3 regions of the Sinobacterium norvegicum genome follow, and region 1 is predicted to be linked to each of the others. Evidence: predicted binding sites of a transcription regulator. Region 1 holds the regulator's gene; each other region holds the start of a gene.
What was found. Region 1 encodes LexA, which represses DNA repair genes until DNA is damaged. Its sites were predicted from a motif close to ACTGTNTNTANANACAGT; they were not measured.
Positions count from the first base shown of each region.

Region 2: L9P87_RS07420 (YebG family protein) is a predicted target of LexA. The motif match lies at 8,344-8,361, and genes of this name have one in related genera.
Region 3: uvrD (DNA helicase II) is a predicted target of LexA. The motif match lies at 5,660-5,677, and genes of this name have one in related genera.

Region 1 covers NZ_CAKLPX010000001.1:46,074-56,415, reverse strand. The annotation lists gene mfd (transcription-repair coupling factor) at 1-1,001, shown strand, start outside; gene L9P87_RS00295 (CsiV family protein) at 1,075-1,953, shown strand; gene lexA (transcriptional repressor LexA) at 2,129-2,737, shown strand; gene L9P87_RS00285 (SulA-like leucine-rich domain-containing protein) at 2,791-3,183, shown strand; gene L9P87_RS00280 (hypothetical protein) at 3,295-3,573, opposite strand; gene L9P87_RS00275 (DUF6586 family protein) at 3,673-4,170, opposite strand; gene topA (type I DNA topoisomerase) at 4,245-6,911, opposite strand; gene L9P87_RS00265 (DUF1653 domain-containing protein) at 7,073-7,297, opposite strand; gene L9P87_RS00260 (hypothetical protein) at 7,300-7,653, opposite strand; gene L9P87_RS00255 (universal stress protein) at 7,908-8,348, shown strand; gene L9P87_RS00250 (ATP-binding cassette domain-containing protein) at 8,345-10,240, opposite strand.
Region 2 covers NZ_CAKLPX010000001.1:1,658,793-1,669,134, forward strand. The annotation lists gene L9P87_RS07385 (HlyD family secretion protein) at 1-614, opposite strand, end outside; gene L9P87_RS07390 (DUF3302 domain-containing protein) at 614-1,009, opposite strand; gene L9P87_RS07395 (MGMT family protein) at 1,094-1,405, shown strand; gene L9P87_RS07400 (VPLPA-CTERM sorting domain-containing protein) at 1,934-2,653, shown strand; gene L9P87_RS07405 (TonB-dependent receptor) at 3,105-5,708, shown strand; gene L9P87_RS07410 (hypothetical protein) at 5,747-7,798, shown strand; tRNA gene L9P87_RS07415 (tRNA-Arg) at 7,848-7,924, opposite strand; gene L9P87_RS07420 (YebG family protein) at 8,035-8,322, opposite strand; gene L9P87_RS07425 (class I SAM-dependent methyltransferase) at 8,425-9,117, opposite strand; gene L9P87_RS07430 (hypothetical protein) at 9,302-9,577, shown strand; gene L9P87_RS07435 (hypothetical protein) at 9,578-10,141, opposite strand; gene L9P87_RS07440 (pseudouridine synthase) at 10,262-10,342, shown strand, end outside.
Region 3 covers NZ_CAKLPX010000004.1:336,049-346,390, forward strand. The annotation lists gene L9P87_RS16115 (MATE family efflux transporter) at 1-702, opposite strand, end outside; gene L9P87_RS16120 (ketoacyl-ACP synthase III) at 825-1,937, opposite strand; gene hexR (transcriptional regulator HexR) at 2,075-2,938, opposite strand; gene L9P87_RS16130 (LTA synthase family protein) at 3,489-5,531, opposite strand; gene uvrD (DNA helicase II) at 5,750-7,912, shown strand; gene L9P87_RS16140 (TRAP transporter substrate-binding protein) at 7,950-9,092, shown strand; gene L9P87_RS16145 (acyl-CoA thioesterase) at 9,162-9,548, opposite strand; gene L9P87_RS16150 (TRAP transporter large permease) at 9,563-10,342, opposite strand, start outside.

The sequences.
Region 1 (10,342 bases):
TGTACCTGCTGCACAACGAGGTTAAGTCGATTGAAAAGACGGCACGCGAGATAGAAGCACTGGTACCTGAGGCCCGCGTCGCCATTGGCCACGGCCAAATGCGCGAAAAAGAGCTTGAGCAGGTCATGAGCGATTTTTATCACAAACGCTATAACGTACTGGTGTGCACCACGATCGTTGAGACAGGCATCGATATTCCATCGGCCAACACCATGATAATTGACCGTGCCGATAAATTTGGTCTGGCCCAGCTTCACCAACTCCGCGGTCGCGTCGGGCGTTCCCATCACCAGGCCTACGCCTATCTGTTGACGCCTCACACTAAAGCCCTGAGTAAAGACGCTCATAAACGATTAGATGCCATTAGCGAGGCCCAGGAGCTTGGCGCAGGCTTTACCCTGGCCACCCATGACATGGAGATTCGCGGTGCCGGCGAACTGCTCGGTGATGAGCAGAGCGGCCAAATCCAAACCGTCGGTTTCTCCCTTTACATGGAGATGCTCGAAGAGGCCATCGACGCCATTAAACAGGGCAAGACACCCAATATTGAAAAGGCGTTAAATCAAGGCAGCGAGGTCGATATGAAGATTGCCGCCTTAATCCCCGACAACTACCTGCCAGATGTCCACGGTCGCCTCATACTCTATAAACGCATCAGTGGCGCTAAAAACGATGCCGATCTACGCGAACTGCAAATTGAGATGATAGACCGCTTCGGTCTCCTGCCAGAGCAAGTGAAGAATTTATTCGATATTACCGCACTCAGAATCAAGGTTGAGGCCTTGGGTATTAACAAGCTAGAGGCCGGCACAGAGAAAGGACGAATCATCTTCGGCAGCAATACGACTATTGAACCTATCAACATTGTACAACTGGTGCAGAGCAAACCCGCCAGCTATCAGCTCGAGGGCGCCAACACACTCCGGTTCAACGGAAAAATGGAGCAAAACAGCCAAAGGTTTGAAGCCGTCAACAAATTACTCGATGCATTAGCAGGCTGACAAAAAGGCTGATGCATCCTTCGCATCGGCCTGATAAAGTGAAGCCGATACCGATATCATTAGGATGTAAATTTTGTACTACCGATTATTACTTATCGCCAGCCTCATGTTGGCCGCTAATGCGAACAGCCAAAGCCAACGCACAGAAGACAACGAAGAAACCAGTGAACCCCGCTGGTATCAAGTCGAGGTTATTCTTTTTGAAAACCTCAACCCCAATGCTGCCGAAGAAGAACGCTGGGGAGATGTGATTAATTTTATCGCCGCAGAGAACAGCCTCTCTCTTAACGATATCAACACGATGACTGACAGCGAGGAGGATACAAACACCGCTCAAACAGAGCCTGGTGATACCTCAACCCAGACTGGCGAGTCATCAGACAGCGAAGCCCTGGACGCCGTCCGTCAACCTCTTATTTATCTGGATGAAGAACAGCGGATGCTCAACAAGCATGCCTTGGCACTGGATAAAAACAGCAATTACCGCGTGATGTATCACCAATCTTGGCTAATGGTGTTTAATGAGGGCGAAACATCACCCCCTCTGCTTATCCACGCTGGCGAGAGCTATGACCAGCACCACCAGCTAGAGGGCAGCCTGGATATCCAACTCAGTCGCTTTCTTCACGTAAAATCTAACTTTTGGCTCAGCAGCTTCAGCGAATCCTTCGACAGTGACGACAACACCTACACATTCAGTTATAGCGCCGACGACAGCCTATCGCCCTACCAAACAGCTAACTCACCACGCTACAGCAGCTTCAGCGACAGTGGCTTTAAGTATCAGACGCTGATGGCTAACGAGTATGACGTCGAGCAAACGGCCAATCTTAACAACCATAGCCGGCTCAAGAGCGACGAACTACACTATGTTGACCACCCGCTGATGGGGATGCTGATCAAGATCAACCGAGCAGAAGAAACAAGCCCAGCATTCGAAACCGAACAATAATCCCTACCTGACTGCCGCTGTAGCGCCCTACGGTGGCCATCGCTCAACCACCTGTTAACCGCTAGATCCCCCCCTCGGGACACTCTACTTGCGCTAAATCATTGATTAATACTTGCACAGCTGAAAAACACTGTATAGAATTACATGTACTGTATGGATAACCAGATAAGCAACTATGATAAAACTGACTGCAAGACAAGCCGAAGTACTCGCCTTGATCAAACGCCACATCAATGATTCAGGCCTCCCCCCTACACGGGCTGATATCGCCAAAGAACTGGGCTTTCGCTCACCCAATGCCGCAGAAGAACATCTTCGAGCACTGGCCAAAAAAGGCGCTATCATCATGCTTGCTGGCACCTCTCGCGGAATTCGCCTGCCCCAAGAAGCGGAAGAACTTGGCCTGCCTATTATTGGTCAGGTTGCTGCCGGCAACCCAATACTGGCCGAACAAAACATCGACGACCACGTCAAAATCCCAGAATCATTCTTCTCTCCACAGGCAGATTATCTGCTCCGAGTACGCGGCGAGAGCATGAGAGATATCGGCATTATGGATGGCGACCTACTCGCTGTTCATCGCACCAGCCAGGTCACTGATGGACAAATTGTCGTCGCCCGCATTGAAGATGAGGTCACGGTTAAACGCTTCAAACGCGGTAAGACCAAACGAGAATTATTGCTGCTCCCTGAGAATCAAGACTTCGAGCCAATAGTCGTCGACTTAGCCGAACAAGATGTATCGATTGAAGGTATCAGCGTTGGGGTTATTCGCCAACACTAAGTAGCTTGACGCCAGCCATGCTGGCGAATTGAACAGATTAAAAGGGACGTATTATGCCATTATTTGCCGCACTAGAACAAAACGACAATGCAGTTAACAACGAGTATATTACCGAGATTTGCATTAAGGGCCACCCCAGCCAAGAACTGCTAATACTTCCCATTATCAGCCATCTCGCAGGGGAAGACAGTAAGCGCTGGGTTACATGGATAAACCCACCCTCACTAAACCGCCAGATCCTGAAACAATTTGGCTTGGAAAAGCGTCCTATATTGATCATCAACAGCGACTCAGACGAGCAACTGCACAATTTGTTGCTGCGCTGTCTCAATAGCGGCAAAAGCAATACGGTTGTAGCCAACCTGAACAGCACCAGCACCATCAATCAGGACGAATTAGCCTACGCCGCAATCAACGGCAAAAGCCACTGCCTGCTTATTCGCTAAACCAGATACCCAGGGAGTTCAATTAAATTGGCTTGACGACGAAACGTCTCCAGCCATGAGTAATTCAGGGACAACCAGCAACAACTGACTCAATTCACCCTGTCATTAAGCTCAGTGAAGTACCACCTCACGTGATAACTCTTGCTCACTGCCCTCGTAGACTTCTTCAGCCTGGAATACAGCCTCCTCTTCTTGATTCTCGACAATCTCGGCAAAGGTCGCCATGCCGGCTTGAATCATTGCCTTGGCAACCTCAAGTCGAGCCGTCGCCGATACCATCTCAGACTCGTTGGTGAATCGGATATTAATCAGAGGACGTCCATCGCCATCCGCATGTCGTAATACAATCTCGCCATTAGCAAGTTCCACAATTTCCAGTAGAGAAGACACTACGCCCACCTTCTTTTTGTAAGTAACTAGAACTTCTTTATAACACCGCTTTGTCAGATTTAACAAGCCTTTCGAGCAGGATTGCACACAATAAGATGCTTAGCTTTCTACTGAGTGCTGACGCTGGCGTTGAATTAACTCGGTAAAACCGGTTTTTATCGACACGATGGTCGCCATATCAAAATCAATCACTGGCGCATCGAGATTCACCGCTGCAATCGCAAACTGTCCAGCATTTTTACGCGTTATCGGCATCGTCTGTTCCAGCTGCAAAGTACGGCTATGGAGCGTCAGCAACTGACACAGCCAGCCCTGTCTCGACAATGTCAGCAGCTCATTGAGTTCGCCGCTTTGATGCTGCCCCTGCTGCAAGAGCTCTACCACCTCAGGCAACTGCCATGATGTTGGCAAAGAATCCTCGGTCACATGATAGGAAGAGACGACCTCAACCACATAACTGCGATAGGCGGTGTAAAGATGAGTCACAGCGGCCTCCATCAGCCCACGGCGCTCCGCCTCATTCAGCTTTTTGGCCAACGTTAGCTGCTGCTGACAATACTGCAGCAGCGACGCTATTCGGCGTTGATAATCTCTCATAGCAGGATACCTCTTGGCTATGCTCTATAAAAAAAACCCGCCTTTGCGGGTTTTTTGGATTAATTGAAAGGCGTCTACTTTTTCTTCGTCGCCTTTTTCTTAACTACACGTTTTTTCTTCTGCTCTTCAACCCACTTACCGCCGACGTAATAAGCTGTCCAGCCACTGGCCTTGCCTTCAACCTCGCTCAGCACATACTGCTCTTTAGTCTTGCGACTATAGCGAATAATGGCGGGGTTGCCGGAAGGGTCCGCCACGGGTGCCTTCATCAAAAAGTCATACTTTGGATCGATCTCGGCCTGGTGTGGCAACAACTCAGACACCAGCGGTGCCCGCGTCTCTCGGTTCTTAGGAAACTTACTGGCCGCCAAAAATAGCCCGGCTGCACCGTCACGAAGAATATAGGTATCCTCAACCTTGATACAAGCAAGTTCAGGCATCGGAACCGGATCCATTTTTGGTGGCGCGGCTTCACCACTACGCAACAGCTTGCGGGTATTTTTACAGCCCTCGTTGGTACAGCCAAAGTATTTACCAAAACGGCCCGATTTGAGCTGCATTTCAGAACCGCACTTATCACACTCAAGCACCGGCCCTTCATAGCCTTTAATCTTGAAGCTGCCCTCTTCTATTTCATAGCCTGAGCAATCCGGGTTGTTACCACAGACATGCAGCTTACGCTGCTCATCGATCAGGTAGGACTCCATCGCCGAGTTACAGATTTGGCAACGGCGCTTATTCAGCAACAGACGAGATTCTGCCTCTTCATCTAACTCAGTACTAACCGCCTCATCGCCTGACACCAAGTTAATCGTACACTTGCAGCGCTCTTTGGGCGGCAAGCTATACCCTGAACACCCTAAAAACACCCCCGTACTGGCTGTTCTAATTTGCATGTCGCGGCCGCAGTCTGGGCATTTAATATCCGTTGGTGTCGGGCTATTAGCACGCATACCACCCTCGTCAGACTCTGCCTGATCCAGCTGAACCCGGAAATCGGTATAGAAATTATTGAGCAATTTTTTCCAGTCTTTAGTGCCAGCGGCAACACCATCCAGCGCCTCTTCCATTCTGGCGGTAAAACTGAAATCCATCAGGTCAACAAAGCTCTCACTGAGACGGTCGCTGACGATATCGCCCATTTTCTCAGCGAAGAAACGACGATTCTCAACCCGTACATATCCGCGGTCTTGGATCGTCGAGATGATCGCAGCATAGGTGGAAGGTCGACCAATACCACGTTTCTCCAGCTCCTTGACTAAGCTCGCCTCAGTATAGCGCGGCGTCGGCTTGGTAAAGTGCTGAGTTGGAATAACCTGCTGTAGATTCAGCACCTCGCCCTGTTTGACGTCGGGCATGATGACGTCCTCGGCTTTCTTCGCTTGTGGTTGCTGCACCTTGGTAAAGCCGTCGAAGCGAATAACCCGCCCCTTACAACGCAGCTCATACCCCACAGCCTCAACCACAATAGAGGTCGAGGTAAATTCAGCCGGTACCATTTGGCAGGCGACAAACTGACGCCAAATCAACTCATACAGACGCTCTGCATCGCGTTCCATATTTTTTAGATGAGCGGTAATACAGCCAACATCTGAGGGACGGATGGCTTCGTGCGCCTCCTGTGCACCCTCTTTGCTTGAGTAACTAATCGCCGCTTCAGGCAGGTATTTCTTGCCATAATTATCTGCAACATAGTCACGGCAATTAGCCACGGCCTCATTGCTTAAATTGGTCGAATCTGTACGCATATAGGTGATATAACCCGCCTCGTAAAGACGCTGAGCCATCATCATCGTCTTCTTCACACCAAAACCGAGGCGTGTGCTCGCCGCCTGCTGCAATGTCGAAGTAATATAGGGGGCGGTTGGTTTAGTCCTGGTCGGCTTGTCTTCGCGGCTAACAACGGTAAAACTGGCATCATTTAGCGCCGCCACAGAAGCCATGGTATCGACCTCATTAGTGGGGCGATAAGCATTACCTTGATACTTTTTGACCTCCATCGACAGCGCTTGCTGATCGGTGGTGGTGAGGTCAGCCGCAATATCCCAATACTCCTCTGGGATGAAGGCACGAATCTCTCGCTCTTTCTCAACGACCAGTTTGGTCGCCACAGATTGTACTCGGCCAGCTGATAGGCCACGGGCAACTTTGGCCCACAATAAGGGCGAAACCATGTAACCGACAACACGGTCTAGAAAGCGTCGAGCCTGCTGAGCGTTGACCCGACTCATATCTAGCTCAGAGGGGGTGTTAAATGCCTCTTTAATCGCTGTCTCGGTGATTTCGTTAAAAACCACACGCTTGTATTTATCATCTTCACCGCCAATAGTTTCCCGCAGGTGCCAGGCAATCGCCTCACCCTCGCGGTCCAAATCCGTCGCGAGATAAATGGTGTCAGCGGTCTCGGCCAACCGCTTTAATTCACTGACGACCTTCTCTTTTCCTGGCAGGGTTTCATACTGCGCGGCCCAATCGTTTTCAGGGTCAATACCCATTCGCCTGACTAACTGATCTTTTGCCTTCTTCTTTTTATAGGCCGCTTTCTTCTCCACCGGCATCTTACGAGTCTTAGCCGCTTCTTTCGCCCGCGCCGCAGGGTCGACAGCATTGGTTTTACTGCCACTGGTCGGCAAGTCGCGTATATGACCAACGCTAGACTTTACAACATATTGATTACCAAGGTATTTGTTGATTGTCTTGGCTTTGGCTGGTGACTCCACAATAACTAAGGATTTAGTCATTAGTTCCCTACATTAATAAGAGGTAAAAAAAACGGTAAACGTATCAATTGCCGCAAGTTATAATCGCACTCGGCTATCAAGGTCAAGTCTTGTCATTAAAATAATTGACCGAATAACGTCAAAATAAACAGCTACAAGCCTTATTATATATAGCTTACAGACTATTCTACCGGCAGTTCATCACCGACGTAACTAAAGCGGGCGAACACCCCCTTGTCAGTTGATAAGGTTTCCACAAACATAGATAACGGCCTGACCCAGAGAGCGCGATCACCATACATCGGGCGATAGACCACCAGTTGTTCCTCTGATTCGGAGTGGCGAGCCACCCCTTCGACCTGATAATAAGCACCTTTATAATGCTTATAGATCCCTTTTTTCACCATTGCTATTGCTCTCGGTATTTTTGCGACTGAATTAACATTATTTTTTCAATAACTTCGGCGACTTGATCAACTGTACTACTATCACCTTTCTCTCGCCAATAAACGGCCACAAATAACTGCTCAGCTTCAACATAGCTACAGCTGTCAGGTAGACTATCAGTGATGTTTTGTAGCTGTTGTTGGTATTCAAGGTCCGGTCTGCTCACCCAATCAAAGCCTTTTTCCAGTGAGATAAACCACTTTTTACGCACCACCTCTTGCTGCTTTGCTCCTCGCGGGTGGTACTTGCTGTAACAGCTCATCATGTCGAAGTCATGACGGTAGCGTAGCTTCTGTGGTAGCTTTCTGATCGACACGTCCAAACCCCGCTTACCCGCATATGCTCGCAGCCGCTCCAACTGTTTTTGTCGTGGACTGGGTCGCATCCAGAAAATGGGGGATATTGCCATAATGACCACAAACCCGATGATTATATACGCCATGAATACTCTTTCATTTATTGACTTCACTATATTTTGACAGACCGCAAAAACTGCCGTCTAATTGAATCATATATTCAGCTATACTACTGAATAAATGATTGTTTTATTCAATACACAGGAGCGCCTCGATGTCTGATTATAAACACATACTGCTTGCTATCGACCTCAGTGATGACAGTCCACTGGTGTGCCAAAGAGCCCAGTCGCTGGCCAAGTTATACAATGCCAAAGTCAGCATTATTCATGTTGTCGAACCTCTCAGCTTTACCTACGGCAGCGACATCCCTCTCGACTTCTCCAGTCTACAAGACGAGCTCTTACTGCAATCAAAGAACCAGCTCTTAAGCATGGCCAAAACCATTGGCGTCGACGAGGATGACTGTCATCTGGTACTGGGCAGGCCAGAGACCGAAATCCATAAGCTCGGTATCGAAGTAGGCTCCGACCTTGTTGTCGTAGGCAGTCACGGCAGACACGGCCTAGCGCTGATTTTTGGTTCCACAGCAAACGGCGTATTACATGGCGCCTGCTGTGACGTGCTGGCAGTGAGAGTCAAAGACGGCAATTAAGAGGCCAGTTCTTCTAACTCTGCCCAGCGCTCGACTACCACCTCAAGCTCGGCCTCCAAGGCCTCGAGCTTGGCCAGTGTTGAGGCGACCTCATCCCGCGGCCCCTGGTAGAAATCAGCCGCCGCGGTTTGTTGCTGAACAGTATCGATGTCGGCCTCTAGTTGCTCAATCTTAGCGGGCAACTGTTCAAGTTCGTGTTTGAGTTTAAAGCTTATCTTTTTCTGCGGCGCCGCCTGCACCGCGGACGAAGGCTCAGCCTGTTTCGACACCACCGCCTCGTCTTGATAGGCCTGCTCACTGAATGAGCCCCCCTGGTTCTTCCAATCACTGTAGCCACCGATGTATTCACGCACCTTACCCGGCGCTTCGAAGACGATGGTACTGGTGACCACGTTATCCATAAACGCTCGGTCGTGGCTGACCAATAATATAGTGCCCGGGTATTCCATCAGAATTTCTTCGAGCAGCTCCAGCGTCTCTACATCGAGGTCGTTGGTCGGCTCATCGAGTACCAACAGGTTGGACGGCTGACCAAACAATTTGGCCAACATCACCCGATTACGCTCACCACCAGACAACACACCTACCGGTGTACGCGCACGCTCTGGCGAAAACAAGAAATCTGACAAATAACTATAGATATGGCGATCTTTACCGCCAATTTCGATAAAGTCGCGGCCCTGAGAGACGTTGTCGATAACGCTTTTTTCACCATCGAGTTCAGTGCGTAACTGGTCAAAATAGGCCAGTTCAAGCTTGGTACCTTTTTTTACCTCTCCTTGCTGAGGCGTTAATTCACCCAGCAGTATTTTCAACAAGGTACTCTTGCCGGCGCCGTTATTACCAACAATGCCGATTCTGTCGCCGCGTTGAATAACCGTCGAGAAGCCATCGAGGATTTTCTTGTCGGCAGAGAAATAGTGCGCCAAATTTTCAGCTTCGATAACAATTTTACCCGAGCGGTCTGCACTATTGGTGGTGATACTGGCCTTGCCGGTTACATTACGGCGCTCTGAACGCTCTACCCGTAGCGCCTTCAGCGCTCTTACACGCCCCTCGTTACGGGTTCGACGGGCTTTAATACCCTGTCGAATCCACACCTCTTCTTCCGCCAGACGCTTGTCGAATAATTCATTGTGTTTCTCTTCCGTCGCCAGGCGCTGCTCTCGGTATTCGAGAAAGCTTTTGTAGTCACCCTTCCAGCTAAAGGCGTGACCGCGATCCAGCTCGATAATACGTGTCGCCAGTTTTTGTAACAGTGCTCTATCGTGCGTAACAAAGAGAATAGCACCACGGAAATCGAGCAACTGTCGCTCAAGCCAATCAATAGTGGTTAAATCCAAGTGGTTGGTCGGCTCGTCGAGGATTAATAAGTCAGGCTCGCTCACCAACGCCTTGGCCAAAGCCACCTTACGACGCCAGCCACCGGATAAGGTGCTCATTTTGACGTCACGGGGTAATTTCAGCCGAGTCATCACTTGGTCAATCTTGGTCTGCGCCGACCAACCATCGACGGCATCAATTTGATGCTGAATATCGGCCAACTTTTTTAAGCCCTTATCATCGAGCGCCGTGACCGACAGCGCATTAAATGCGGTCAGTAACTCACCGACACCGGGCAAGCCCTCGGCGACAACCGAATCAACTACGCGCTCGTCCGCCGCCGGTAATTCTTGCTGCAAGCACGATACAGTAACACCGGCATCGAACCAGAGTTCACCACTGTCGAGTTTGACCTCATCCAAAATCACCTTCATCAGCGTCGATTTACCGACACCGTTACGGCCAGTAATACAGACCCGCTCGCCCTTATCTATCTGAAATTCAACATTGTCTAATAAGACCTGTGTACCGAAGCTTAATTCCGCGGCGCTCACTCTAACTAATGGCATGACTGTACTCAGCAAAAATATTTGCAGGCGATTCTACTCTTCACAACGGCTTTGGGCTAGCGATGAGTTTTTAACTACACTTAATGCACTTTCATCACCGTT
Region 2 (10,342 bases), 1.6 Mb from region 1:
TTTTGACGATACCAGCCGACTAAATACATCTCTTCTTCCGGCAAAAACACCATCACCGGACGCACTGGCAGGGGAACTGCCATCACACCCGGCCTCACCGCCACCTGTACCACATAACCATCCGTCGGCGCCTCGACCACCGTTTTACCAAGGTCTCGAACAGCGTTCTCAAGCTTCGCCGCTAAGCTATCGGCTTGTGAACGGTATAACTGCGCATCACGTTCACTGCCCAACTTCTTACGGAACAGCTCCTCGGCACGCAGCGCATCTTCCTCTGCCGCGTCATACTGCGCCTGAAAATCATCTACGTCATTCTGAAATGGCTCGGGGTCAATAGAAAAGAGTACGTCGCCTTTATTTAAACGGGTACCCGCCTCGGCATGAACAACCAACACCTTGCCACGCACCTCGGGCACTATCGGCACGGTGACAAAATACTCACGGGTAATCTCCGAATAAGGGTGGTTGTAGTTCATCACAAACACCATCACCCCAACCAGCACAATACCGCCGAGACCGGCCGTCGGCACAGACCATTTGTTGAGTGGTATCTTGAATATTTTGAAGATGGCGATACAGATGGCGGTATAGGTTAATAAAATCAATAACTCCATTACCCTTCACCTCGCGAATCATCGGCCACGGGGTTCTTCACCCCGGTCAACAGTGCAAACTCACCCTGTAATGTCTCGAGCTGTTGCTCCAACTCCGCCACTCGGGTCGGCAGCGCCTGCTGACTGTGGTGGCCAAAGCCCCAGCCCCGGTCCTCACGATAAATCGTTGCCCATATCCACAGGAATGGCCAAATCACATGGAGAGTAAATAAACTGACCCAACCCGCGGCATGGATGGCATCCTGATGGGGGTGATTTCGGTGCTTGGCGATCTCATAGGGAATATCGTGCAGGGCAATAATGCCGTAGAACAATACCAGCACGGTAAAGATAAGCACCCCAAGGGCGAAATAATTGAGCATGACCAGCTCTCCAATCCGTTGATTTATATTCATTTGACAGTCTTGAAAGAATAGCAGAATAGTATTCAATACTCATGTAAAATCAATCTCCCCAACCCGCCGCCAATATCGCATACCATGAACAGCCAATTCCAACAGCAGATTTTGACCACTGTTGCCGCTATCCCCGCAGGCTTCGTCGCCAGTTACGGAGACATTGCTCAGCTGGCCGGTTTATCGAACCAGGCCCGCCTCGTCGGGGCGGTATTAAAAAAGCTGCCGGCCAATTCAGCCATCCCCTGGCACCGAGTGATCAACAGTCGAGGACAGATCAGCCTTCCCCTCGACAGCGATGGCTATCGGCGTCAAAAAGCACTACTCGAAGATGAAGGCCTAATCATTCAAAGCCAAAACGTGCTGTGGCAGGGCAAGCGCTGGCAGCCACAATGACACCCAGCCCTACAAAAAACTCTTGCAGGAAAGATAATAAATGCGGCGATTATTATGTGACCCAAGTCACACAATAGACAGAGTGTCGAAATCACTTACAAGACCGCGCCTCCCTACCAAAATACCGATGTCGCCAGTCGGCGACAGCGATAAAGAGCCATCCGCATTACATTTTATAAAAAACAAAACTTGTCACTAGCGGGTGATAAATTCCTATTTTTACAATTGTAAAAACCCTGCCGACGAAACCTTTTACAACCCGCAATTAAGATTCCTCCAGCACTGACCAACACCCTATTATAACAACACAAAAACAATTTAAACCACTGAATTTTAATCATAAAATAATTTTGGCACTAATATTGTTTATATCCTGCATACAGGCTAATAATTTCTTGTTTCTGCTGCAACCATAGGGAGGCGCAAGAATTACAACCTGAAGGAATGAAATAATAAAAACCAAGGCTTGGGCAGTGCAGATTGATCGCAACGCCCTTCCAAATCGAGTTTTCTCGAAGGATAATAAACATGAAAAAATTATTGATTGCGGCTTCAGTCGCAGCAGCAGTTGCTTCAACAGGTGTTAACGCTGCCCAGGTAGTACTTCACTATGACGTATCGCTGGCCGGCACCATCTCTGGCGGCTCTTCAGGCAGCCAGAGCGGTGGTGGTACTGCTACCATCGTGGTTGACGATGAAACCAACTATGGCGCCTTCGTAATGAATACTGCACTGGCTACCAGCAGTACTTCTTTCGGTTCCACACTAACCGCCAACACAGAAAACGTAGTGTGGGGCCAGTTTGACCCTCTAGCCTTCCTCGACGGCCAAGGTCTTGTTTTTGATGCTGACGGTGCCACCTCACGCGTCACAGCCTGTACCGATACCTCACCACCAGTTTTCGGTAACACCGTATGTTCAAACGCCCCTGTTGGCAGCGAGCTACCGTTTACTATCAAAACTGATGGTGCCGGCAACCAGATTATGGACGCCAGCAATATCGGCTTAGTAACACTGACTTCAACACTGACGATTAACGCGCCTTTCGTTGGCAATGTTATGACTGATGTTGACTACACACTGACTATGAACCCTGCCGGCAGCTTCGCCGCACTGCCAGACGACGTCAACCTGGGTCTCTATAACGATCTGGCCAACCCTGTTCCAGTTCCTGGTGCCGCTTGGTTGTTCGGCTCGGCCCTTGTCGGCTTAGGCGGCATCGCCCGTCGTCGTCGTAAAGCTGCATAATTAATTTTGGCTAATCGCTAAATTTAATGTTAAAAAAACGCGCTGTAATGCGCGTTTTTTATTCTTTTATATCATTATTATTCAACCTAATCCGTTATCCTATCTATAGAAAGCATGCTCAAATATTCAAACATCCTACTGACTCACTTGCGAATGTTTTTTCTTCTGCATACGACAAACACCGCCCGGTGACAGCATCTGATTATTGATCATGATAACGCACTATTCTTTGCGTTAAATTTTACGACACTGTAATTATTTTTTTAAACAGCAACAGTCAGTGACCACGCCATAACATGGCCTGCAGTGTCACCGCTGTAAAGATTTCCGAACTTAGTAGCCTTTTGCGTCTGTTTTATTTTATAAAATAAACGTCAACAGATAACGGCCAATAAAAATAACAAGCCGAAAATAATAATTTATACAAGAATAAAAATAACCGGAGAAACCTATGCCGCGGTCACGTAACCGGCTGTTAGCACCTGCCAATTTATTGCCTAACACCCTAGCCGTTTCAGTAGCGATTGCCTCGTCACTGATTATTAGCCCAAGTTTCGCGCAAGAAAAAGAAGGCTTTGCCCTCGAGGAAGTCGTCGTTACCGCTCGTAAACGTGAGGAATCGATGCAGGAAGTGCCGGTAACTGTCTCGGCCTTCAGCGGCGAATCGCTGAAATCTCTCGGTATCTCCAGCGTCAAGGATTTAGAAGGTGTTGTTCCCGGCCTCAACATGGGGGGCGGCGGTAACGGCACCAAGGGCGAAAGCAACCCATATATTCGCGGTATCGGTCAACGTGAAACCAAGGTCACCGTCGACTCTGCCGTTGGTACCTATATCGACGGTATTTACTCTTCACGCGCACCCGGCGCGCTGCTCGATGCTGCCGATGTTGAATCGATGCAGGTACTGCGTGGCCCACAGGGCACGTTATTTGGCAAGAACACCACCGGTGGCGCCATTGTTATCAACACCAAAAAACCCCATGAAGAACTCGGTGGCCATATTGAGGGCACCATCGGCAACCACGGCCGTCAAAACGTCTCTGGCACCGTCAACCTGCCACTGATCGACGACACATTGCTATCGCGCTTTACTCTCGCTCAAACCAAGAACGATGGTTACATGGAAAACCTCGAAGACGGTAAACTGTGGAACGACGATGATAGAATGATGGGAATCGGTCAATTCCGCTGGGAAGCGACCGATACGCTGCGCGTCGATTTATTAATGGCGGCGACAAAAACTCGACAAAAATCGCGGGGACAACAGTGTAACTTCTACGGTGATGAGCTTGCCGATCAGGGTTATAGCAAATCCTCACTTGAATTATTTTATGACAACAACAGTCAGAAAAGTGCAGAAGAACACTGTAAGGAAAGCGGTCAAGACTTAGACACTGATCAATTTAGAAGCGAACTTAATAACAGCAATGGTATTTTCCGTCAGAGTATTTACGAGGTGGATACCAAAATGGTTGGCCTTACAGTCGATTGGGATCTCTCTGATGTCTCCGATTACGCATTAGCCCTCAAGTCTATTACCGGCTTCCGCCAGGTAGAGCAAAAAGCAGACGAAGACTTGGACGGTAGTGCAGCCGCCCTGATTGGCCGCATTCAACCAATTGGCAATGAGGTTAATCAGTACACACAGGAATTTCAGTTTACCGGCAGCGCAATGGATGGCCGACTCAACGCCACCCTTGGCCTCTTTGGCTCCATCGAAAGAGCCGATGACGATTGGCTGCAAAGTTATGTTGCCTTTGCTGACAGCAGCCAGACCAATCCTCAGCCACAGGATTATATGACACTGCTGGCGCAATCAGATTTGACCGAGCGCGAAACGGACAACACCTCTTGGGCGGTTTTCTCTCAGGTTAGCTTTGACATCACCGAACTGACTGAACTGACGCTGGGTATTCGCTATACCGAAGAAGAACGTGAGACAACCTATCATGAGGCTAATGTTTACCTACCGAGTATTGGCAACGGCACTTACTGCCCACAGGGTGGCTGTTTAAACTATATCGATACCACCACGCAAAACGTGACTCACCTCTTCAGCGAGTCGGGTACTCAGCCCTTTTCACAATGGCAATATGGTTATGATGCCAACCGTAATGGCAACTTAGAAGATCGTGAAGTGGGCACCTATGGCGAGTCTTCAGACAGCCGTAAAGACAGCGCTTGGTCGCCTAGCATCAGCTTAAAAATGCGCGCCACCGATGCCATTCTCGACGCGCTTTATCTCGAAGAAGGCATGACATTTCTCACCGTCAGCCAGGGCTTCAGATCCGGCGGCGTGGTGGTCGGCAACGAGGTCAACCCCGCCACCGGCATGAAAGACATGAGTCAGTTCGAGCCTGAAAACGTGCTCAACTATGAAATCGGTTTCAAGGCCGATGCCTTCGATGGCTTACTCCGTGCCAATATGGCGCTGTACTATACCGACTACACCGATATTCAGGTCACCACCGTAGTACCCGACGCCCTTGGCATCCCCCTGCCAGCGGTTGAGAATGCCGGTAAGGCAGTTATCCAGGGAGCCGAAGGTGAATTCACCTTAATCCCTCATGAAAGTGTGCGCTTAACCGCGAGTTTTGCCTATACCGATGCGGATTATAAAGAATATTTAGTCGATGTTTACGACCCAGCCAGCAGCAGCTTTCAACAGATCGATCGTGCCGATGAGCCTATGCCTCGCGTCGCGGAATGGACGGGGTTTCTTGCCGCTGATTACTTCCTGTATACCGAAAGCTTTGGCACCGTCATCCCCTCGGTTATCGCTCGGTATACCTCAGAAATCTATCACGGCTTCGATCGAGAAAGCTTTGTTGTTGAAGAGCAAATCACCTCTGATGCGACCACCTTCCTCGATGCCCGTTTAACCTGGCAGCTGCCTGATGACGCCACCACAGTCACGCTATGGGGCAAGAACCTGACGGATGTTGACGACTACTTAGTTGGCGGCATACCACTGGTCGGCGTTGCTCGCAGCAGCGGTTCGGTCTACGGAGAACCGCGCACCTATGGCATCGATTTAGCCTATACCTTCGAATAAATAAAACAAAAATAAAACTGTTCTTTTGGAGAATAGCGATGAAAAAAAATAATAGTTTTGTAAAAATTAAAAAATCGAGAAATATGTTCAGTAAAACATTAATTTCGGCCGCCCTCACAACCGCATTACTATCAGGCTGCGGTGGCAGCAGCGGCACTGACGACTATGCACAACCGGCACTTTCGGGTGCTAATAACAGCAGCCAATCATTGATGGGGTCGGCAGTTAAGGGACCTATTATTAACGCCGATGTCACTGTTTATGCTCTAGACCTCAATGCCGAAGATCTTCGAGGGGCAATCGTAGCCACCGGTTCGACTAATGAGCTTGCACAATTCAGCGACATCATTATTGAATCAGGCAATGATAACGAGGCTTTCTTCGATAGCTACTTCATCGTTGAAGTGAGTAACGGCACAGTCATTACTACAGGGGAAGCACCAAAGTTAGCCACACTAACCACCCTTATCAGTGGCCGAACCTATAGCCGAGATGGTGCTGTTTATGCCACCCCGCTAAGTACTTTCGCCGTCACCTATACGGCAAAACTACTGAATAATAGTGATATGCTATTTGGTGAAGCATTGACGGAAGCGTCTGAGACGATTCAATCAGCCTTCGGCTTCGGCATTCTAGACGGTATAGACCTCTATACCACGGCACCGATACTAACCGACAGCGGCAATCACCAGCAGGCATTGGAGTATCGGACGGCTATTGAAGGCTTTGCCGCCATCCTACTGTTGATTACTGAAACCAGTGGCCTCACTACCGACCAATTATTATCGATGCTGGCCAGCGATTTACTCGATGGCGGCATCGATGGCCTTGCCAACGGCGAAGTAATTGACGGGCTACCCTCTGTTGAGCAGTTAAGTACTGCGATTGCGACCAACCCTGCACTGCTAAACATTCCAGGCACCGATCAAGCGATCAGCCAACTCATTGACTTGATCAAGCAAGAAAGCACACTGATTGCGCCTTCGGTAACCGCCGCCGATCTTACCGCACCTCAACCTGTAGCAGCACTAGGCGGCAAAACTGACACCGACGGTGATGGTATTTCCGATAGCCTAGACCAATTCCCACTCAACGCCAATGAGGCCAAAGATAGCGACAGCGATTGCCCTGTTGTCAGCGACAGCGAGCAAAACGAAGTGACTGGCAATGGCTGTGGCGATAACTCTGACTGGGCCAGCGAAATTTCCGATGTACAATCGGCCTGTGACCCCGGCGCCCTCAGTGAAGGTAATACCGGCACCGTGCTCACCCCGGACGAGAAAAAAACACTAGGCTGCTCCGACAGCGATGAGGATGGCATCAAAGACATTGATGATATATTCCCTCTCAATAAAGCAGAGTGGGCGGATTCTGATAATGACTGCCCGGCCTCTGAGACTGATCCCAGCCAACAGTCGTCAACATCAGGCAATAACTGCGGTGATAACAGCGACCCTACTTACTGTTACTCGATTGAAATCGAAGGCCAAATACCTTCTGTCAATATTGAGGGCGGAGCAGGTACTACGCACGGGCTCGGCTTTGCCAGTTTCGATAGCTACCAACAGATTGCCACAATAGAAGCCGTCCAACGTGCCGAGGTATTACTGGTTGCCGGTTTTGAAGGGAGTCGCGCCGCTGACTCAACATTAAATGTTGAGTATTTCATCAACTTTGACAAGCCGAATCGTAACCCAGATTTAACCAGCGCCAGTGATCGCGCCCTTGGTAATAGTAAGCGCTTGAGCAACTGCACTCGAGCCGCATTAGTCCCAGCAGCTGATGGCGGTCCCTTACAGGTCTGCCCTGAGGTTGACGGAAATGGTGCCATCGTTCCCGACACCGGACTGATCAGCTCCGACGCAGCATACAATGCTTGGACACAGGCGGTAACAACTGACCGCGGGGTTTTCAATAACGCGCAAACCATCGAGTTTTCCACCACCTTGGTCGTCGCTACTTTCGATGTCGACGTCGATTATCGAATGACTAAGACCAGCGAATTTTATGGCCCAGGTAGCTGTAATATCGATGTCAGCAATATTCGTGACGATGTTTTGGCAATCCCGCAAAGCTTTACCCTCGATTGAGCCTTAGTCGAGACATAAAAAAACCGCCAGCAGGCGGTTTTTTTATGTGTGGTGCCCCCTAGAGGATTCGAACCTCTGACCTATCCCTTAGGAGGGGATCGCGCTATCCAGCTGTGCCAAGGGGGCATGGGCTGCATTGTAACAACTGATCTGACAAAGCAAAAGAGCCGATACGGTAAAGTATCGGCTCTTTTATTTAAGCACTATTATTCCAACCCTAACTAATTAGTTAGAGGTTATGCCTTCGCGCTTTTGATATCGGCAACATTATCGCCAGCAGACTCTTCTTCCTGCAGCAGCAACTCCGGCTTGCCCTTACAGGCTCGAGCCAACACATCACGACGACGCGCTAACAATAAACCTATTTCTTCCAGTGCTGACTCATCAACACCCTCAATGTTTTGCTCGATCAAGGCGGTGATGTTCTCAGCCAACTCAAGCATTTTATCGTGTTCTTCCGCCGATTTTTTATCGCTAAACATACTGTCGTCCCGGTCACAAAGCCACATAGCCTTAACAGCCATAGTCATCTCCTCATTATTTATACTGTTAATTTATACAGCATTCGTTATTTATTACAACTGTTATTTCTTTTCCCGCCAGTAATGGCGATTGGCGTCATCACATTAACAGCCATATTCTGCGCTATAGATATTCACCTGATTAAATTCCTGCGATTCATCGAGATCCGGGATGGTGCTGCTCTCGATGGTTTGCCGCTTGATATAGGGCGGCACAGACAGGTTTCTCACCCGCGAGTCGGCCAGTAGCACTGCCGGTGCCCGCTCGGCAAAGGCGGACAGCAACGGCAGGTTTTGTTTATCGTAGAGCACGTCGGCCACCAGAATGATGTCAATACCGCCTCGATAGGTAAAAAAGTCTCCGCTGATTTCAAGCTCGACATTATTTAACTCGGCATTGTGGCGCGTTGCCAGTTGCGCCACCGGATCAATATCACAGGCGACGACATGGGAGGCTCCGGCCTTGGCCGCGGCTATCGCCGCCACCCCCGAACCGCAACCAAAATCCAGCACTCGCTTGCCGGCTACCCAGGCCGGATTATCGATGATATATCGCGCCAACACCTGACCACTGGCCCAACAGAAGGCCCAATACGAAGGCTCGTTCATCAACCGCATCATGGTGTCGTAATCGAGTTCATGCTGAGGGTAGTTTGCATCCAACAGATACAGTGCCAATTCGGGGCACTGTGGTAGCAACTGACAGTCAACTATCGCCTTGGGCAGGGTGATCTGCATTTGCTCAGTCAACGCCGATGAGCAATGACCTAATTGTTCAATGGGAAATAATGACGACATATTTTCAACTCTTGATGAGGCCGGCAATATAACAACTCAAGGGGGTTTTATCAGCTAAAATGCCAATTTGGTAATAAGTGCTATAATTATAAAATCACGGAAGCGCAACAAGTTAATAATAACTAGAAGTTTTTAAGTAAATTTGCACTCACTGTTCGCTTTGAACAGGCCAAGGAGAATAAGAATGCCAACACCCACCGCAACTGAACGTCAAATGGCTGTGCGCGAAGCAATCCGTATGCGCGAGAGCGAAGAAGATCCCTACTATTTAGCCAAGACCATGCTCAACCAGGATCTGTCACTGAAAAAGCTGATGATTGTACTCGACAAGGCCGAGACCCTGCTCGAAGCCAGTGACAGCGAGGATGAGATCAATACCGAGTTAGCCGCTGCCATTGCCACGGTTTACCGCGTGATTAACAATACCGGCAAAACCACCAGCGGCGCAGCCAAGGCATAATTAACGCGTCATAATGTCGGTTTCAACCGTGGCCAATCGTTGCGCTAACTCGGCCAGCGGTTGCCTTTGTTGCTGATATAACTGCCGCCAACGCTCACTCACCCGTTGTTGCAATTGTTGCTGCTGTAACGGGCTTATCTCTTTCAACAGCGCAATCTCCTCTCTCTCCTCATGATGCTCGAGTAAGTTTTTGTAACTGCGCTGACTGTCTAGCAAAGCAATAACCTGTGTCGCCGTTGGTCGCTGGGCAAGTGACTGCAGGCGCTGCTCTTCACGTGTCAGGAAACGGGTTATTTTCTTATGCTCAGCTAGATACAGCGATGCCGGCCAACGCCAGGCTTGCTGCTGTTCAGTGGCAATCGACAACAGCCACTGATCCTCAACCTCAATATGCGCACTCAACATCTGCCGGTGCAACTGCATAAAGCCCAGCGCCAATTCGGTTTCTCTTGCCACCAGCGCCTGCTGTTGCAGCAACAGCAACCGATCGATATAACGATGATATTGCGCCACTATATTGGCAACCTCGCTCTCTTCGAGGTCGATCGATAAATCAATACTCACGCTTACTCTCTCTATTTTTAGCCGATAATAGCAGACCAACAGACTGTTGATGTATGGCCAGCATTAACAGCCAGCCTTCTGTCAGGCATAATAGCCGCTGTTTACGTCAGGCCTATTGATATGCAACAACCTTACATTGTCCCGCCCTGCCACGAGCAGGTTGAGATCTTATTTGAAGATGATTTTTTACTGTTGATCAAT
Region 3 (10,342 bases), on a different contig from region 1:
GGCGCTGGTAAAGGGGATTGGCCAGTCGGGGCGGGTAATATAATACAGACACAGTAGGCAGACCGTGCCCTGGGCAATAATCGTGGCCAGAGCGGCACCGCTCAGGCCCATATCGAGTAGCACAATCAGGTAGAAGCCGACCACCAGGTTGATCACTGCGCCGAGCACCATAATCCAGGTGGTGATTGAGGGTTTGTCACCGTTGCGCAGTATCAGCGGCAGCGCGCCGTTGGCCAGCAACACGATTGATGATATCGAAAACACATTCATATAGTCGATGCCATTCTGCAGAGTGGCGTCGGCGGCGCCCATCAGGGCGATCAGATAGGGGCTGGCAAAGAACACCACCGGCCCGAGTATCAGTGAGGCCAGCAGCAGTAGGCCGAAGACGTTACCGATCGCCTGACCGGCGGCGGCGGGGTTGTTGGCACCCCGGCGCAGGCCGATCAGCGTGCCAGCTCCCATACCGATCATCATGCCGACGCCGATTAGAAAGCCAAACAGTGGCCAAGCCAGACTGACGGCGGCGAGACCTTCTGCACCAATGGCGTGGCCAATCAGAATGCCATCGACAACGGCATAGATACCGTTGACTACCATGGCGGCGACGGCAGGGGTGACATAGGTGAAGAACAATCGTTGGTTTGACGCGGTCTCCATCACGCTGTCGGCGATGGGGGTGGCGTTAGCGGTAATGGGCATGACTGCAACCAGGGCTTAAGGTGTATTGGGTCGAGAGTATAAGGGGTTGATTGCAGTAGCGAGCGCACATAGAGATTATATGCCGACAGTAAAGAAGATTACTGTCGGGGCACTACGACAGGCTAAGCCTTGGGCGAGCGGGCGAAGTTAACCGTGCCTTCAGCGGTTGCCTTTAAGCAGCCGTCGATGGCGGTTTGAATCAGTTCGGTGGCGGTCTTATCGCAGGGGGGTAGCTCGTCATCGATGGTGTTGATTGGAGTGACACGGTCGCCCCACTTAATAACCATGCCGGCATAGGTCAGACCGGCGCCAAAGGCCGCGGTCAAGATGTTACTACCGGGCTGAACACGGCCCTGTTCCACGGCCTCGCAGAGGGCAATGGCGACGCTGGCGGCGGAGGTGTTACCGTATTTTTCGATATTGACCATCACCTTATCCATGCTGACACCCATCTTCTTGGCCAGGGTCTGAATAATACGGAGATTGGCCTGGTGGGGCACAATGACATCGATATCATCACCGCTGAGACCGGCGCTTTCCAGCGCCGAGGTGCAGGCACCGTTCATGCCGTTAATGGCGCGTTTGAAAATCTCTGGGCCTTCGAAGGCAACGTTATAGCAAGCACTGGTGTGGAAGCGGTCGACATAGGTGCCGGGCCCTTGAACCTCGAGAATGTCACGCTTCTCGGTGTCGCAGCCGAGCTTGGAGGCAATCATGCCTGATTTTTCGGTGCTGGCTTCTAAGACTACAGCGCCGGCGCCATCGCCAAACAGCACGGCACTGGCACGGTCTGCCCAGTTGATGAAATAGTTGAGCCGGTCGGCGCCAATAACAACAGCGCGTTGGTTGCTGCCGTTTTGAATCAGTGCTGTCGCCATCTGAATGCCATAGAGAAAGCCGGTACAGGCAGCGTTTGAGTCGAAGGCTGCGGCTTGATGGGCACCAATGTTACGCTGAACTGCGGAGGCCGTATTGGGGATGAGACTGTCGCCACTGGCAGTACAGAGAATCACTAAATCGATATCGCTACCCTGTAAACCTGCGGCGGCAATGGCTCGCTTAGCGGCTAGGGTGGCCAGTTCAGAGAGTTGCACATGGGTTACTCGTCTCTCTTCAATGCCGGTGCGAGAAACAATCCACTCATCAGTGGTCTCGACAAAGTTGGAAATTTCAGCGTTGGTTAAAACGGTTGGCGGTACACATTTACCCCAGCCGGTGATTTTGGCGTAAGTCATGTTGATACTCGATACTGGTGAATAGGATGATGACATATTTGTATGCGATATTAGCATAGTTAACATCAAATCGGTGTTGATATTTACAGTCGTCAAGATTGTCTTGTCGGCGCAGTGGTTGTTGGCGTCAGACCTTGTCAGCGCTGGTGTTTAGGCTGGATGCGCAGTGGCTGCAGCCCCGATTTAATCTTTTTCAAATGGTCGGTTAGTTCCGCGCCACGTGACTTGGCAACGCCAACGGCGAGGATGTCGATTATCGATAGATGGGCAATCCGCGATGATATCGGGGTGAAGATCTCGGTGTCCTCATCGACATCGATAAAGATAGGAATGTCGGATTTGCTCGATACAGGTGTGCCGCTGGGTGACAGTGAAATCACCGTGGCGCCAGCCTGCTGCGCCAGGGCAATTGAATCGATCAAGGCCTGAGTTCGGCCAGTCTGTGATATTGCCACCACCACATCTTTTTCGCCCAGGCTGAGTGCTGACATGGTCTGAATATGTGCATCGGAGTAGGCGGCTGAAACCAATTGCAGGCGGAAAAACTTATGCTGGGCATCTTGGGCGACTGAGGACGAGCCGCCAAAGCCATAAAAGTCGACTCGGTTGGCCTTGCTCAGTGCGGTAATCGCTTGATCCAGCGCCTGTGGGTCGATGGCATCTCTGACCCGGGTCAGAGTTTCGATGGTGGCATCGATAACCTTGGCCGAGTAGGTCTTGATCGAATCGTATTCCTCGACGGTGTATTCGACAAAGCTGGGGGCCGATGCCAGTTGCTGGGCCAGTGCCAGCTTGAAATTCTGAAAACCATCACAGCCAATGGCCCGGCAGAAGCGTACCACAGTTGGTTCGCTGACATGGGCTTCCTGGGCGAGGTCTACGATCCGCATATGAATAATGTCCTGCGGCTTACTGAGCACGTACTCGGCGACTTTACGCTCAGATCGGCGCATATTCTCCATATTACTATCGATGGCGTGCAGTAGGTTGGTAGATCTCACAACGGCTTCCCAGTATTTGTAATCGAGTGATCGGCATCAATCTGCTGATGCAGCCTATTGTATCAGCATCCAAGGTGAAACACAGTTTTGCCAAGAAAATAGCTAACCATATGAAATCATTAGCTATGTATATTTTTTGCACACCGGGGTGTTTATGGTGTTTATTTGCTTGTTTTTTGATCGTTTTTTACGGATTTTTGTTTTTATAAATTTTTTATTTTTGTTTTTATTTTGGTTTTTTGTTGATTGGATTAATTGATTTTTTATTAAAAAAATAGTTTATTGTATTTTTTGTTTGTTAAATATTTTAATCGTAAAGCAATTTATGTCTATTATTTTTTGAATAAAATCTATAATTCTTTGGTTTTTATAATATATTTTTTATAAAATAATATTTTTTTTGATATCTAATAATAGTCAATTTAAAGTTTTATATTAATAATTTAATTTATTCTATTTAATATGTTTTTTTTCGCAGGTTTTGGCGTAATGGCGGTTAATGTGGTGTTGCTCGCGGACGGGCTGGCGTTTGGCCGCGAGCACGCCGGGGTTAAGCTTCCATATCGTGGCCCGTCTTCCGTTCGTTAAGGCAGAGAATAGCGGTTTGCAAGAAGGATCCCAGCTGTTGGTAGCGCGGGTCGCCCGTCGCATCCTTGCTGAGTAGTTCATCTCCAGGGGGGAAGCCTAGGTCAATGCGGTAGCACTCTGGGGTGATGTCGGCGCCTTTGACGACGATTTCATTGCCTCTGACCATGGCAACAGTTTTGTCGCTGCCGGAGGGCTTCATCATCGCATAGCCAGGGTCATCATCGGCCAGATCAAAGACATTACGCCCCCAGCCAGCCTGCACAAAGGGTTTGCCCAGTAAGCTGACGGCAGTATTGGCCATATCGAGCTGTGAGCAGGTCTTGTCAAAGACTTTGCCTACCTTGTTCTGAATACCCGGTGCGATAAACAACGCAGGCACATGAAAACTCTGCAGATTGATGGAGGAGACCTGACCCGGAACGCCAAAGCCATGATCGGCCAGCACCACAAACAAGGTGTTGTTATACCAAGGTTTGGTCTTGGCCTGCTCAAAGAATTTACCCAGCGCCCAGTCGGAATAACGCATGGCCGTCAGGTGTTTATTGAGGCCGCCAAATTCGGTGACATCATCGACCGGCAGTTGCTCTGGCAGGGCATAAGGCAGGTGGTTGGACAGTGTTTGCAATAAGCCATAAAAAGGCTTGCCCTGGTCGTGCAGCAGATCGAGCTCTTCTACGGAGCGGTTGAACATGTCTTCATCGCAGACGCCCCATGTCTTGTCTTGAAAGACTGGGTTGACGTAATCATCGCGTCCAATAAATCGGTTCATACCCTGGGCGCCGAAGAAGCCCTGCTGGTTGTCCCAGGCAAAGTCGCCGTTATAGACAAAGACGCTGTTGTCATATCCCATGCCGGTCATGATTGCGGGCAGGCCAGAAAACATGCCGGAACCTGCGGGTTGCTGCATCAAATACTCGGTGTCAGGCAGATTGGGAAAGCTGGAGAAGGTGCCAAACATACCTTGATGGGTGTGGGTGCCGACGGAGAACATATGGCGGCATAGGCAGCCATCCTCAGCCAGCTTATCGAAATAGGGGGTAATGTTGCCCGGGGCCCCTTGGGCGCCGACAAAGCGTGAGGTGAAACTCTCCATGAGAATGAAGACAATATTATCGACGCCGTCGAGCTTTGGCCCCTGCGGTGTTGTTTTGCGCAGCAGTGGCGAATTGTTCGGGGCGAGTAACTGGTCTGCGGGTTGAAGCACAAGCTGGCGGGTAATATCGAGGGCTTTATCCCGGTCACTGAAGCGCATCCAATCCTTGGCGGCATCGTTTTTCCCCCAGCCCTGCCAGGCCTTGAACAGGGTCATAATGCCGTTGATGCCAAGGTGGTTGGCGAATAGATAGTCGGTGGTAAAAGCGTCACCCCAGCGCAGGGGTGCGCCCTGACGCAGGGTGCCACGGGCGCCGAGTACCAGCAGGCAGAGGGCAGCAAAGGCCAGCGGTATTCGCCAGGCATAATTCACCATTAGGCTGTCGGTGGCATGGCTGTAATTATGCATGGTAATCATATTGATCTCATTAACAGCAATGTATTCTTGCAGGCCAATGACCAATGTCGCGACGGTAAAGGCCAAGACTGGGCCGCCTGCTAATACCATGCTGATAACAGTCTTGGTATCCTCGCTGAGGTACTGAATAACAATGCTGTTCAGTCGTGCCTGGAACTCGCGATAAAACTCCGCCTCAACCAAAAGCAAGAGGCTGGCGATCAACAGAGTGACCAGCAAATAGCCCAGCCAGATACCGCGAAAACTCAGTCCGTTGGGAAGCAGCAGGCCAAACCACAGCGGCAGCATTAGTACCGAGGCAATCTGTAAATCGAAGCGTAAGCCGTTGCGAAAACCGGCGATAATGGCGCTGCGAGGAACATCGGCAGCACAGCCACGGTTCCAGAATAAAAGTATGCAGCGGCCAATGGTGAACAGCACCATGAAAAGGCACAGCGCCAAGAGAATAAAAGTGAGGTCGGAGACCAGCCCGGGGGCGGATATAAATTGCATCATAAAGCAGCTTTTTCAGTGTCGAGAAGTTTTTTTAAGGAATGTTTCTTAGTTAGAATCTAAACGGAAAAGTTCTAAGAAGATAGGAAGTGGTAACGATAACCGGAAAAACATTGCCGAGAATGCAAATATCTGTATATACATACAGCAAAGCTGTGATTAAATAATCGTGCTTTGCCTGTATAATCACCTCAACTTTAACCAGTAGACCAAACTGCCCTATGACAGACTTACTCGCCTCATTGAATGAAGCACAGCGTGAAGCTGTGGCTGCCACCCCTGGGAATCAATTAATTCTGGCCGGTGCCGGCAGTGGTAAGACAAGAGTGTTGGTGCATCGTATTGCCTGGCTATTACAAAATACCGATATTACCCCACACGGTATTATGGCGGTCACCTTTACCAATAAGGCTGCGCGTGAGATGCGAGAGCGCATTGAAGAGGTCTTAGGCTTTCCGGCCAGGGGTATGTGGGTTGGTACTTTTCACGGTTTGGCCCACCGCCTTTTAAAGGCGCACTTTAAAGATGCCAAGCTACCTGAGAGCTTTCAAATCCTCGATTCCGATGATCAGCTGCGGTTGATTAAAAAATTGGTCAAGCAGTTGAACATCGACGATGAACGCTTTCCGGCCAAGGATATTCAATGGTGGATCAGCGCTCAAAAAGATGAGGGTTTACGGGCTGCCCACATCGAGGCTTATGATCCCCATACGCAAGCACAATTAACCGTTTACAGCGCTTATGAAGAGGCTTGTTTACGGGGTGGGTTTGTGGATTTTGGCGAATTACTTCTGCGCGCCCATGAATTACTGCGCGACAACCAACATCTGTTAGAACACTACCGTCAACGATTCCAATACCTGTTAGTCGATGAGTTTCAGGATACCAACACGATTCAATATGCCTGGCTGCGGTTGCTGGCCGGAGAGACCGGGGCGGTTACAGCTGTCGGCGATGATGACCAGTCGATATATGGCTGGCGCGGTGCCAAGATCGAAAATATACAACAATTTGAACAAGAGTTTAGCAATGTTCGTCGTACCAAGCTTGAGCAGAACTACCGTTCTACCGGCTCGATTCTGACGGCAGCCAATGCTGTGATTGAGAACAATACCGATAGGCTTGGCAAGGAATTGAGGACTGACAGCGGTCCCGGTGAACCCCTGTCTTTGTACACCGCCTTTAATGAGCAGGACGAGGCTCACTTCGTGGTAGAGCGTATTCAGCAGTGGGTTGATAACGGTCATCGACGTGACAGCTGTGCCATTCTCTATCGATCAAATGCGCAATCAAGGGTGTTAGAAGAGGCGCTGATCCGTAACGGCGTGCCCTATCGCATCTACGGCGGTCAGCGATTCTACGATCGTCTCGAAATTAAAAACGCCTTAGCCTATCTGCGTTTGATCATTGGTCGAAATGATGACACGGCGCTGGAGCGTGTCATCAATGTGCCAACTCGCGGTATAGGCGGCAAGACGGTTGATATCGTCCGTGACTTTGCCCGAGATCATGGTTGTTCGATGTGGGAGGCAATGCAGCAGGTGATTCAGCATAAGCTGCTTACCGCCCGTGCCGGTAATGCCTTGATTAGCTTTATGCACTTGATCGACCAAATGGATGAGGCCACCGATGATTTAACCCTGGCCGAGATGGCAGAGCAGGTTATCGAAATGAGTGGGCTAAAAGACCATCATATGAAAGAGAAGGGAGAGAAAGCGCAGGCGCGATTAGAAAACCTCTCTGAGCTGGTCTCTGCTGCCAAGGTATACGACTACGATGACGAGGAACCGACCAGCCCATTGCGCCAGTTTCTCGATGACGCCGCGCTTGATGCCGGTGAACAGCAAGCCGATGAGCACAGTGATAGCGTTCAGTTGATGACGTTACACTCGGCTAAAGGCTTAGAGTTTCCGTTAGTCTTTATGGTGGGCGTCGAGAAAAACCTATTCCCACATAAAATGTCGTTTGATGAACCCGGTCGGTTAGCCGAAGAACGACGGCTCTGTTATGTTGGCATAACTAGGGCGATGGAAAAATTGTATATCTGTTATGCCGAGAGTCGGCGCTTGCATGGCAAGGAGAGTTTTAACGGGCCGTCGAACTTCATCAAAGAAATCCCCAGTGAGGTGATTCAAGAAGTACGCTTACGCACCGAGATCACCCGGCCAACGACTGTTGCCAGTGGCTATGCCAGCCAAGAAGCCGCCAATGATTTAGGGCTCAAAATCGGCCAGCGTGTTTTCCATCAAAAATTTGGTGAGGGTGTGTTGACTGGAGTCGAGGGCAGTGGTGGCAATGCCCGTGTACAGGTAAATTTTGATTATGAAGGCAGCAAGTGGCTGGTGATGCAATACGCTAATCTAAGGCCTATGGACGAGTTTTAGCGACAATAATAAACGTCAACATGAAAAAGATAACGATATGAAGACCCATACAATCAACCGTTCCATGCCGATAGTTATCCTTGGCCTCATCGCCATTATTGTCACCATGGTGGCATACTATGTCAGCAGTGCTGCAATGCAGCAGCAGCGTACTAAACAGGTCTTGGCTGAGCAGCAGACAGAGCAGGTTTATCATTGGAAAATGGTGACAACCTGGCCAAAGAACTTCCCAGGACTTGGCACCTCGGCAGAACTGTTAGCGCAGTGGATAGATCAGGCGAGCGATGGTCGTTTACAGATTACTGTTTATGGCGCCGGTGAAATGGTGCCAGCATTACAGGTTTTTGATACCGTCTCCCAGGGCACTGCTGAGATGGGTCACGGTGCCGCCTATTACTGGAAGGGAAAAATACCTGCCGCGCAATTTTTCTCGTCCGTACCATTTGGTATGACGGCGCAGGAAATGAACGCCTGGTTACACTATGGTGGCGGCATGGAGTTGTGGCGGGAAATCTATCAACCATTTAACCTGATTCCAATGGCTGCGGGTAATACGGGTGTTCAAATGGCCGGTTGGTTTAACCGTGAGATTAATTCTATTGAAGACCTGCAGGGTCTAAAAATGCGTATCCCAGGCCTGGGCGGTGAAATTCTAAACCGAGCCGGCGGTACTGCGGTAAATTTACCCGGTGGCGAGATATTCACCTCATTACAAACCGGTGTGATTGATGCCACTGAATGGGTTGGCCCCTACAACGATCTGTCTTTTGGATTGTATAAGACGGCGAAATATTACTACTACCCCGGTTGGCATGAGCCAGGTTCGACACTGGAGTTGTTGGTCAATAAGCAGGCTTTCGACGCGCTACCGCAAGACCTTCAGCACATTGTCACTGTCGCCACACGGGCAATAAATCAAGACATGCTCGATCAGTATACGGCGCTGAATAACCAGGCATTGAATGAATTGGTCAACCAGCATGGTGTTATCGTCAAGCCATTGCCCGATGACGTGATTGCCAGTTTAAGGGAGATATCGGCGGAGGTTTTTGCCGAGTTAATCGCCGAAGACCCGCAGACTGCAGAGGTCTATCGTTCGTTTAAACAGTTTGCCGACAGCGTCAAAGACTATCACCAGATCAGTGAGCAGGCCTACCTCAACGCCAGAGAGCAACAGTAGGGAACCCGCGATGTTTGCGCGGGGTGTTGGTGAGGGCTGACTCTCACTAACACCCGTTGTTGCTGTGGGTTAAATCGCCCGAGTGCGACCGGTATTATCGATGGCAACGAAAATGAAGGTACCTTCGGTCACTTTATGGGTCACATCCCGGGACGGGTAGGACGCCCAAACCTCGACACTGATTTCCATCGAGCTTTTACCAATAGAGGCGACGGTGCAGTAGCAAGTAACGACGGCACCGACTTTCACTGGCACCATAAAACTCATCTTCTCGATAGACACAGTGGCAATGCGCCCCTTGGCGACCTTGGCGGCCACCACTGAACAAGCCATATCCATTTGCGAAACCAGCCAGCCGCCAAAGATATCGCCGCTGGCGTTGGTGTCTGCTGGCATGGCCATTGTTTGAAGGGCTAACTCGCCGGCAGGTGTCGGGCTTTCGTCGTGGCTGTTCATTTTTATAACCTTTTTTATCCGTAGACAACGCTGGGTAACCAAGTGGCCAGCGCTGGCCAGTAAGCTATGAGTGCTAATAACAGTAGTTGTATCACAATAAATGGCGCAACGCCTCGATAAATATCCGTGGTCGCAACTTGCTCTGGCGCAACGCCGCGTAAATAAAACAGTGCAAAACCAAAGGGCGGCGTTAGAAATGAGGTCTGCAGGTTGAGGGCGATCATAATACCAAGCCAGATGGGGTCGACTCCCATGGCAAACAAGATTGGGCCAACAATCGGCACCACGACAAAGGTGATCTCGATAAAATCGAGAATAAAGCCGAGAAAGAATATCACCAGCATAACAATCAGTACGGCGCTGAAGACACCCCCCTCAAGGCTGGCGAAATAGTCGGTAATCAGTTCGTCGCCGCCGTAGCCCCTGAAGACTAATGAGAAAATAGCCGCGCCGATTAAAATCATGAACACCATGCTGGTAATCTTCAGCGTCTCGGCGGCAACCTGCTGTAACCGTATGATATCCAGTTGTTTCTTATAGAAGGCTAATAGGCTGGCGCCCAGTGCCCCGATACCGGCAGCCTCTGTCGGCGTGGCGGCGCCGGCCAAAATAGAGCCCAATACGACGACGATTAGCAATATTGGAGCGACTACGGTTGCCATCGATATGGTCACCTCGTTGCCGGTATCAGATTGCTCAGTCATAGTGCCGCCTGCCTGATCAGGTTTCAGCTGGGAGAAAATCACCACGTAAATAATATAGAAAACCACCAATAATAGGCCCGGTACAATAGC